DNA from 3 places in the Comamonas piscis genome. Region 2 is predicted to be linked to each of the others. Evidence: predicted binding sites of a transcription regulator. Region 2 holds the regulator's gene; each other region holds the start of a gene.

Region 1 (3,251 bases), 1.4 Mb from region 2:
CCGGCGGCGGGTTGCCCGAAGGCATGGGAACGCTGTGGGCCTGCCGCTCCATCGCATCCTCGCGCTCGCGGGCGGCGCAGCGGTTGTGGTGCTCGGTCAAGGCGGCAAAGGTGTGGTGCAGGTGCTTGCAGGCAGCAGATCGCAGATCGGCGCTGGCATGGTCGTCGCGCGTCAGGGCCAGCAGCTGGTGGTGCGCGCAGTTGATGCACTCGCCGGCCGATACCGGCTGGCTCAAGGTGTTGAAGCAGTCGGCCAGGTTCAGGTGCGCCACCACAAAGGCGGCCAGGCGGTCATCGGCGCAGACGCCTGCTGGTGCATCGTGGAACAGCTGGTGCGCCACGCGCAGCGCATGCTCGTGCCAGGCCAGCGCTTGCTCGGGGCGGTTGTCGCGGCTGGCTTCCACGCCGGTCTGGGTCAGGCGCTCCCATTCGCGCAGCAGCAGCGGGCCCGATACTGAGGACGGAAAACGCGAGCTCATGGCAGTTCCTTGGCGGGCACGCTGGCCGCCGTCATCACCCAGGCATGCGAGGCCTTGGCGGTTTCTGTGGGGGCAAAGGCCTTGGGGTCTTCGAGCAGGCAGGTGGTGCCCAGGCGCTTGCACTGGTCGTGGTCGCGCCAGTAACCGCCGTGGCTGATGCAGCCGGTCTGGCAGATCACCAAGTTGGTGGCATGCTGGCCCAGCTCTTGCAGATAGGCATCGGGTGGGGGCTGGGGTGCGGCCACTACCTCCATGGTCGCGGCCGGGTCCACACAGCGGCGCACTGCCGTGACGGCCGCGCGGTTGGCGATGGTCGACAGGTGTACCAAGCGGTCCTCGCGCTCCCAGATGAGGGCGCTGTCGCGCATGATGACCTGGGCCCGCAGCTGCGTGACCTGGGCGCGCAGCGCCTCGACCTCTGCGCGCAGAGCATCGACTTGGGCCGTGCAACGGGCTTGCAGTGCCGCATAGTGGCGAAGCATCACACCGTGCTCCTGCACCAACGGGTGGATGTCACTGTCTGGGTTTGGCACGGTTGGCTCGCCTCCACGGGATAAACGGAAAACACTTTGCTCGGCATCAAGGCAAGGTCAAATAAAAACATAATAAATGAGAATCGTTTCTATTCGCAAACTCATTTGTATATGGCCTGCCAGTTAGCAGTGGAATAGGGCTATCAGTTGAGCGAGCCATACGGCCGGAAGGGGCGATGCGGCCTTCGATAGAATGACTGTATAAAAATACAGATAAGCTATCACTCACACCCACCGCATCCATCCCCATGCTGGCCCCCCACCGCTACTACTACCTGCATAACTTCGAGCGCGCGCTGCAGTGGTTGGGGCAGCGCTATGGCGATGTGCTGGATGCGCGAGAACAGCAGTTTTTGGCGGACTTTGCCCAAGCGCCCATGCAGTCGCAGGCACTGATGGTGCGCATGCTGATGCGGCGCGGGCCCTGGTTCCGCGCGGACAAGCTGGTCTACGACGAGATCCCCGATGTGCATGCCGCCGCCCAGCCCTTGCTGGCGCTGGGCTGGATCGATGCCGATGCCGACATGGCCCTGGCCGAGCTGTTTGCGCTGCACACCAAGCCCGAGCTGCTGCAGATATTTGCCAACGCCGGTTTGGCGCGCTCGCTGCGCAAGGCCGACATGCTGGCCCAGCTTGCGCAATGGGCGCAGCCGTCAGACCCAAGCTCCGAGCAAGAAGCCCAAGAGCAGCTGCAGCCCTACCACCGCTGGCACCCGCAAGCCGAGCATGCCGCCTGGCGCGTGACGGTCGGCGAGCTGGCCGAAGGCCTGCGCCTGATGTTCTTTGGCAATCTGCACCAGGACTGGTCAGAGTTTGTGCTGGCCGATCTGGGCATCTTCAAATACGAGACGGTGGCCTTTGATGCGCAGTCGCGCGCCTTCCAGAACCGTGCCGATGTGCAGGGCTACCGCCAGCTGCAGCAGTGGCGCCAGGCGGTGGATGAGGACGAAGACCGCCAGGCCTTGATGGACGCGCTGGCCGCCTGGCGCAGCGCCAACCCCTGGCTGCAGCAGCGCCATGCCAAGGTGCTGCTGCGCCTGGGCCAGGCCTGCGAGCGCAGCCAAAGCTGGGCCCTTGCCGAGCAGGCCTATGCCGCCAGCCCCTACCCGGGCGCACGCCACCGCCGCATGCGCGTGCTAGAACGCATGGAGCGCTTTGACGAGGCCCTGGCCCTCGCCAGCGCCGCTGCGCAGCAGCCCGAGAGCGATGAGGAAAGCCAGCGCCTGGCCCGCATGCTGCCGCGCCTGCGCCGCCACCTGGGCCAGCGCAGCGCCAGCCGCCGCGCGCTGAAACCCGAGGTGGCCCAACTGCGCGAGGATGTGGCGCTGGACCGCGTGCTGCGCTTGCCTCGTATGGCGCACGGCATGGCGGCGATGGATGCGCTGAGCGACGCGGCCGCATTGGAAGCGGCCTTACGCGCTGGTGAAGCCATCGAGGCCATGGAAGCAGCAGGGGCAACGCAGGCCCCCGAAGGCCTGCGCCTGATGGCCGTGGAATACGCCTTGCGCGACCACTGGCACCGCGACGATGCGCCGGTGTTCTATGTCGAGAACGCACTCATCAACTCGCTGTTTGGCCTGCTGTGCTGGCCGGCGATTTTTGCGCCTTTGCCGGGGGCGTTTTTTCATCCGTTCCAGGCGGGGCCGGCCGATGTGTATGCGCCCGATTTTGTCGCGCGGCGTGCAGCGCTGTTTGGCGCTTGTCTGGCCATGCTCGATGACGGCAGCTATGCCGAGGTGATCCGCCAGCGCTTTGCCGACAAGGCCGGGCTGCAGTCGCCCTTTGTGTTTTGGGGCACGTTGACCGATGCATTGCTGGCGCATGCGCTGGCCTGCATACCGGCGGCCCACCTCAAGCTGCTGTTCCAGCGCCTGCTGGGCAACCTGCAGGCCAACCGCACGGGCTTCCCCGACCTGGTGCGTTTCTGGCCGCTGGAGCGGCGCTACCAGCTGGTGGAGGTCAAAGGCCCGGGCGACAAGCTGCAGGACAACCAGATCCGCTGGCTGGAGTACTGCGCCGCCCATGGCATACCCGTGGGCGTCTGCCATGTGCAGTGGCGCGAGGCGGGCGCATGAGCTACACCGTGGCGGTGCGCGCCTTGTGCGAGTTCACTGCCCGTGCGGGCGATCTGGATTTGCGCTTTACGCCCGCGCCATCGGCGCTGGAAGGCATTGAAGGCCATGGCCTGGTGCGCGCACGCCGGGGCGCTGGCTATGAGGCGGAACTGCGCCTGGCAGGCA
Region 2 (3,251 bases):
CCGCCCTGCAGGCCTGATCGCACAACGCGCTAGCTGCACAGCCACTGTCTTATGGACAGTGGCTTTTTTCATGGCGAAGGCGTTGCAGCACGAGTGCAGCGCATAGCGGCAGCAGTGGGCAAGGTCAGACCGCCGTTTGCGCCTGCGCCAAGACCAGCTGCAGGCTCACCCGGGTTTTGCAGGGCGTCAGCGCCACCGCCAAGTCTGCGGCCAGGTGTTGCGGCCCAGGCAGCACGGCATCACTGATCACTCCCTCGCTGCAGCGGCTGCTGCGCCATACCGCCACCCCTTGTTGGCGCGCCCGGTCTGCCGCGCACAGCAGCACTTCGTGTACCGTGCCATTGCCGGTAGTGGCCAGCACCAGGCCTTCCAGGCCTTGGGCCAGCAAGGCATCCACCAAACCGGGCCGTATCCCCGCATGGCTGGTGACAATCTCCACCCAGGGCCAGGCCTGTTGCACTGGATCTGGCAGCACCGCCAGCCATTCGCTGCCGGTATAGCTGCCCGCTGCGACGACGCAGCCAGGGGCGTAGCCATGGCGCAGCTGCACCGCACTGCCGTCCACCCAGCCCACAGGCCCCTGCTCGCCCGATGAAAAGGCCAGCAAGCGGTGCGGATGCACCTTTTGCAGCCAGCGCGCACTGTGCAGCTCGCCGCTGCCGGTCACAGCCACCACCTCGCGCAGCAGCGGTTGGCCTTCGGCATCCAAGGCGGCAGCAGCAGCGACGGCATCCTTGAGGTTCTGCGGCCCATCGGGCATCAGCGCATTGGCCGGGCGCATGGCACAGGTCAGCACCACCGGCTTGGGCAAGCGCCCCAATACGCAGTGCAAAAACCAGGCCGTGTCTTCCAGGGTATCGGTACCGTGGGTGATAACAACACCACGCACCCCGTCATCGCGCATCGCCGCATCGCAGGCCTTGAGCAGTGCATGCCAGACGGTGTCGCTCATATCCTTGCTATCAATTTGCGCTATCTGTATCGCATCCAGCGGGCCTGCAGCGGCCTTCTCTATACCGCTCACTCCCGCTAACAGTGACGCAATCGACAGCGCAGCCGCGCGGTACTGGCCGGGTTTCTCGGCGTCATCGGCCATGCCGGCAATGGTGCCACCGGTGCCAATGATCAAAATTTTTGGCTGCAAGGCTTGCCTCCTGCAAAAAACTGGTTAAAAATACAGGTACTGGATTGATATACAGGTGTTGGAACGCGCAATAGCTTTGCTAGTGCCCAGCGCCGCAGATCACACGGAGATCTTATGCGAGACCATCCCAAACTCACCGCACGCCAACAAGAAATTCTGGACCTGATCCAGACCGCCATTTCGCGCACCGGCGCCCCGCCAACCCGTGCCGAAATCGCCAGCAAGCTGGGCTTCAAATCCGCCAATTCGGCAGAAGACCACCTCAAGGCGCTGGCCCGCAAAGGCGTGATTGAGCTGGTCAGCGGCACCTCCCGGGGTATCCGCCTGCAAAGCGATACCGTGCGCTCTATCAATGCCGCACGTGGCACTCGCTTTTCGTCGCCGCTGGCGGGCGTATCCAACGCCACCGCGGGCGTGGGCCGTGTGGTGCAAGAGCTGGCCCAGCTGGCCTTGCCGCTGATTGGCCGCGTTTCCGCTGGCTCGCCCATCCTGGCGCAAGAGCATGTGGACCAAACCTACACCGTCGAAGGCGGCCTGTTCCAGCAGCAGCCCGATTACCTGCTCAAGGTGCGCGGCATGTCGATGCGCGACATCGGCATCATCGATGGCGACCTGCTCGCCGTCAAAGCCACCCGCGAGGCCCGCAATGGCCAGATCATCGTCGCCCGCCTGGGTGATGACGTCACCGTCAAGCGCCTGCAGCGCACCAAGGATGGCATCGAGCTGCTGGCCGAAAACCCGGATTACCTGCCGATCATCGTGCAGCCCGGCGAGCCCTTCGAGATCGAAGGCATCGCCGTCGGCCTGATCCGCAACACGATGCTGAACTAGGCCCAGCGCCTTACCCCTCTCTGCGCAACCCCAGGTAGCGGGCGTTGTGGGCACCCGGCCCACAGCCCTGGGGATGCGCTCGCCCTAGCGCAATCCTGCTGTTACCCGTACACCAAGGACTTTCCTATGCTCGTAGCAGATGCATTGCGCGCGCTTGCGCCTTTTTCCCTCGTCGCCGGCCTGCCCTGGTTCCAGTCCATCCAACGCGCCATTGTGCGCGGCCGCCGGCGCCAGCCCGGCCATGGCGCCGCCAATGACGGTCAGCATGCTGCCCAGGTGCACTGCTTTGTCGCTGCATCCTCCATTGCTGCACAGCGTGGTGCCGCGCAGCAGCTGAGTTTGCTTGATGACCCCAGCGCTCAGCCAGGCGTGGACAGCCCTGCCGATGAGGCCCCCGCACAACGCCCCATCGACCGCATTCGCCTGCCGCGCAAACCAGCAGCGCGCCGCCGCCTCTCTGCCGGCATCCAGTCTCCCGCACGCCCTTTTCTGTCGGTACAGCGCTGCAGCGCCCAGGCCGCCAACGATGCCCCTATCAAAATGTACTGGGCCCAGCCGGCCAGCCTGCACCGCCAAAAGGGCATGCGCTGGGCCATGTCGGGCAGCATGGCCGACATCTGTGCCGAGCTGGAACGCCTGGAGCGGCTGGAACACCTGCACGCGGTGTAAGCCGGAGCCAAGCCCAGGCTGGTGCGTTGTGGCCAGCCTGCTGGTCGCTGCATGGCTGCCGTCGATGGCTTCAGGAATGCGGACTGCAGGATCGGCATGCTGCGGCAAGGCAAGCGCTGAACGCATCGGTCGATACCGGGACGCTGGGCAGGTGCCAACCTGGCGCCTTCAGTGCTCAGCCGTTAACCACAGTTCGCTGACACCCATCCGCTATTGCCGTTGGCTTTTTCTTATGTGTCTGTCGCTCAACGCACTACTGCAGCCGCTTCCTGCGCCTGCCGCTTGAACGGCGCCAATTGCTCGCGCAGTGCGTCTCGGGCGCTGCCCACTGCAGATGCCACCGCGTCCGGCCCAAACACCAGGCCTTGCAGCAACACAAAATGCACATTGCGGATGCCGATGGAGGCCAGCGCATAGCGCAAATAAGGCGTCAAAAAGTCCTCCTGACGCGCCTTTGGCCCTGCATGGAAGCCTCCGGAACTCACCAGCACCAAGGTGGGCCGGTCCTTCATCAGACCTATCTTGCCTTCGGGCGTGGCTGCAAAGCTGCGGTGGATGCGGATTACCTGATCCAGCCAGAGCTTGAGCGTGGCCGGCACCGCAAAGT
Region 3 (3,251 bases), 340 kb from region 2:
CGGGCAAGGCAACTGGTCCAGCATGTCCGGCGTCAGCGCCTTGCCAGCCAGGCTGCCGGCGGCATCGGCTGCAAACAAATCGTCGCCAGCGCTCTGGTCGCTCAAGGCATCAGACCAGCGCCAATGCAATGCTTGCGGATCGACGTTGAGGGCCAGCAGCACGCGGGCTGCTTGGCGGAAGCCGGCAAAATCATCCGGGCCGTCCAGCGCAACCACCAGGGAATCGGTTTGTGCTTGCATGGTTTAAAACAGCGCCATTTGCGCAAGCACCGGCATCTGCATGCCGCTGTGATGCCGCTGGGTGCTGCCGTGTTGCATCTTGCCCAGCAACTGCTGGCGCAGCGAGCTGCTGTCCAGCATGCCCAGCGGCGGGTGGTAGTCATCCAGCTCTACAAAGGGCAAGACCTTGCTGGTGGCGACCCGCAGCTGCTGCAAATCAGCCAGCCTGAGCCTGCGCACCATGCGGGCGGCCAGAAGGCGCTGCACGCTGCCCACGCCCAGCCCGGGCACGCGCAGCAGCCACTGTTTGGGCGCACGGTTGAGGTCCACCGGGAAATGCTGGCGCTGCGACAGCGCCCAGGCGAGTTTGGGATCCAGCTCCAGATCCAGCATGCCGCCAGCCGCCGGCGCGGTGATCTCTGCATGGCTGAAACCGTAAAAGCGCATCAGCCAATCGGCCTGGTAGAGCCGGTGCTCACGAATCAGCGGCGGCGCCTGCAAAGGCAGATCGGCCGAGGCATCAGGAATGGGGCTGAAGGCCGAGTAGTACACCCGGCGCAGGCGCTGGCCAGTGTAGAGGCCGCTGCTGGTGCGCAAAATGGTTGCGTCGTTGGCGCTGTCTGCACCCACAATCATTTGCGTGCTTTGGCCTGCCGGCGCATAACGGGGGGCCGCTGCGCGAGCGGTTTGGCGCTGGCGCGGCATGGAGACAAGTTTTCCGTTCTGCTGGTCTTGCGTCTGCTGCCGCGCAACCTCGATATGTTCCGCCACCTGGTGCATCGCCAGCGCAATGCCGGCGGCATTTTTCTCAGGGGCTAACTGCTCCAGCCCTTGCTCGGTAGGCAGCTCGACATTGATGCTGAGGCGGTCGGCATAGCGCCCCGCCTGGGCCAGAAGCTCGGGCGAGGCATCGGGAATGGTCTTGAGGTGGATATAGCCGCGAAAATCATGGTCTTCGCGCAAGCAACGCGCGACCTCCACCAGCTGCTCCATCGTGTAGTCAGACGACTGGATGATGCCGCTGGACAGAAACAGCCCTTCGATGCAGTTGCGGCGGTAAAAATCCAGCGTGAGCGCCACGACCTCAGCAGCGCTGAACCGGGCGCGCTGCACATTGGAGCTTTTGCGGTTGATGCAGTAGCGGCAGTCGAAGATGCAGAAATTCGTCAGCAGGATCTTGAGCAAGGAGACGCAGCGGCCGTCCGGCGTGTAGCTATGGCAGATCCCCATGCCCTCCGTCGATCCCATCCCCTTGCCGCCCACCGAATCGCGGGGCTTGCTGCCGCTCGATGCACAGCTGGCATCGTATTTGGCGGCATCGGCCAGGATCTGGAGTTTGGCGAGGGTTTGCATAGGAGAACTGTATGTATTTACAGTATTCTAGCAAAATGGCATGCCTAACACCAGTACTGATCGCCGCATCTGCCACCAGATGTGTCAGCGCCCCGCCGCTGTGCAGGGTACTGGCTAAGCCAAAAAGGGCCGGTCAGAGGGCAACGGGTCAGCGAAAGTGGGCTTTTTCCAATAGCTGTATACATATACAGTTATTGGCATTCGTTGCAGCTTATCAGCCCTGCACCAAGATCAGGCCTGGGGCCCCAGCTTCGCCAACACCGCCTTTTCCTTCACCGATGACTCAGCGGCAAACTTCTTGTAGTCGGCGCTGTTCATGTAGATGGGCAGCATTTCAAAGCGCTGCAGCATGGCCTGGTAGCTTTCCATCTCCATCGCTTGCTTGAAGGCATTGTGCAAGGCGGTTTGCACATCGGCTGGCATGCCCTTGGGGCCCACCAGGCCAAAGGGCGAGTACTGCGTGGTGGGAAGGCCCAGCTCAATCAAGGTGGGGATGTTGGGCAAGGTCGGGAGGCGCTTTTCGGTCCAGACGTTCAAGGCGACCATGCGGCCCTGGTCCACATAAGGGATGACGGCGCTGGTGTCGGCTGCAACCATCACCTCGCCCGCCATCGTGGCGCGCATCAGCTCAGATGAGCCCTTGTAGGGCACATGCACAACATCCAGGCCAAGCTGCTGCGCAATGATGGCCGAGGTGACATGGGGGGAGGTGTAGGTACCCGTATTGCCCAGGGTCAGCTTGCCAGGGTTGGCCTTGGCCCAGGCGACCACATCCTGCCAGCTCTTGAGGCCGGACTGGGTGCTGGCCACCATGCAGAATGCATAGCCGGTGACATTGATGATGTAGCTCAGGTCTTCCACCGGGTTCCATTTGAGGCCGGTGGTAAACGGCAGGCGCATCACGCTCATCGGCAGCTGGGCGATGGTGTAGCCATCGGCTGCCGTGTTTTGCAGCTGACCGGCAGGCAGCGAGCCCGCAGCGCCTGGCCGGTTCTCGACCACAATCGGCTGGCCCAGTACCTTGGCCGCATTGTCGGCCAGCTGGCGCATGGTCAGATCTGTCGGCCCACCCGCAGGAAAAGCCACCACCAGCTTGATGGCCCGGCTTGGAAATGTCTTGTTGGCATGGGCCAGCGAGGCACCTACCCCCATGTAGGCACCCGCTGCCGTGGCTGCTCCTGCTTGCAACATGCTTCTGCGCGTCAACACCATCTCTTTGTCTCCGTATCGATCTATAGGCGACAAACAGTGTAGAAAAGCACCCTCTTCTACGGCGACGCCTGCGTGACATGGTCAGCGGGGTGTAAGGCTTCTGCCGACGGCGCGGTGGAGGCGCCATGGGGATGGAGCCGACGCGTTATTCCACGGTCGCGCCCGATTGCTTCACCGCCTTGCCCCATTCCTGCATCTCACTGGCCACAAAGCGATCCATTTCAGCGCCGCTGCTGGGTGCGGGCTCCGAGCCCCGGTCGCGGATGAACTTCTGCATCTCGGCGCTGTTCAGGATGGCCACGGTTTCGTGGTTCAGGCGATCAACCACCGCTTGCGGCGTGCCCTTGGGGGCCATCAGGCCAAGCCAGCCCACGGCCTCAAACCCCTTGAACTCGGCCAGGCCGGATTCCGCAATCGTTGGCACCTGGGGCAGCTGACTGGAGCGGGTGGCCGAGGTTACACCCAGC

What was found. The regulator LexA, encoded in region 2, represses DNA repair genes until DNA is damaged. The targets are predictions, from matches to a motif close to ACTGTATNNNNATACAGT.
Region 1: the regulator LexA is predicted to act here: its motif matches at 1,208-1,225, upstream of HS961_RS06030 (VRR-NUC domain-containing protein).
Region 3: the regulator LexA is predicted to act here: its motif matches at 1,579-1,596, upstream of HS961_RS13995 (putative DNA modification/repair radical SAM protein).

Annotation. Positions count from the first base shown of each region.
Region 1 covers NZ_CP058554.1:1,340,746-1,343,996, forward strand. The annotation lists gene HS961_RS06020 (hypothetical protein) at 1-478, opposite strand, end outside; gene HS961_RS06025 (hypothetical protein) at 475-1,011, opposite strand; gene HS961_RS06030 (VRR-NUC domain-containing protein) at 1,260-3,086, shown strand; gene HS961_RS06035 (ATP-dependent DNA helicase) at 3,083-3,251, shown strand, end outside.
Region 2 covers NZ_CP058554.1:2,762,335-2,765,585, reverse strand. The annotation lists gene adk (adenylate kinase) at 1-17, shown strand, start outside; gene HS961_RS12380 (asparaginase) at 125-1,144, opposite strand; gene lexA (transcriptional repressor LexA) at 1,259-1,975, shown strand; gene HS961_RS12370 (hypothetical protein) at 2,102-2,644, shown strand; gene HS961_RS12365 (FMN-dependent NADH-azoreductase) at 2,890-3,251, opposite strand, start outside.
Region 3 covers NZ_CP058554.1:3,107,223-3,110,473, forward strand. The annotation lists gene HS961_RS13990 (TIGR03915 family putative DNA repair protein) at 1-240, opposite strand, end outside; gene HS961_RS13995 (putative DNA modification/repair radical SAM protein) at 244-1,572, opposite strand; gene HS961_RS14000 (tripartite tricarboxylate transporter substrate binding protein) at 1,804-2,763, opposite strand; gene HS961_RS14005 (tripartite tricarboxylate transporter substrate binding protein) at 2,930-3,251, opposite strand, start outside.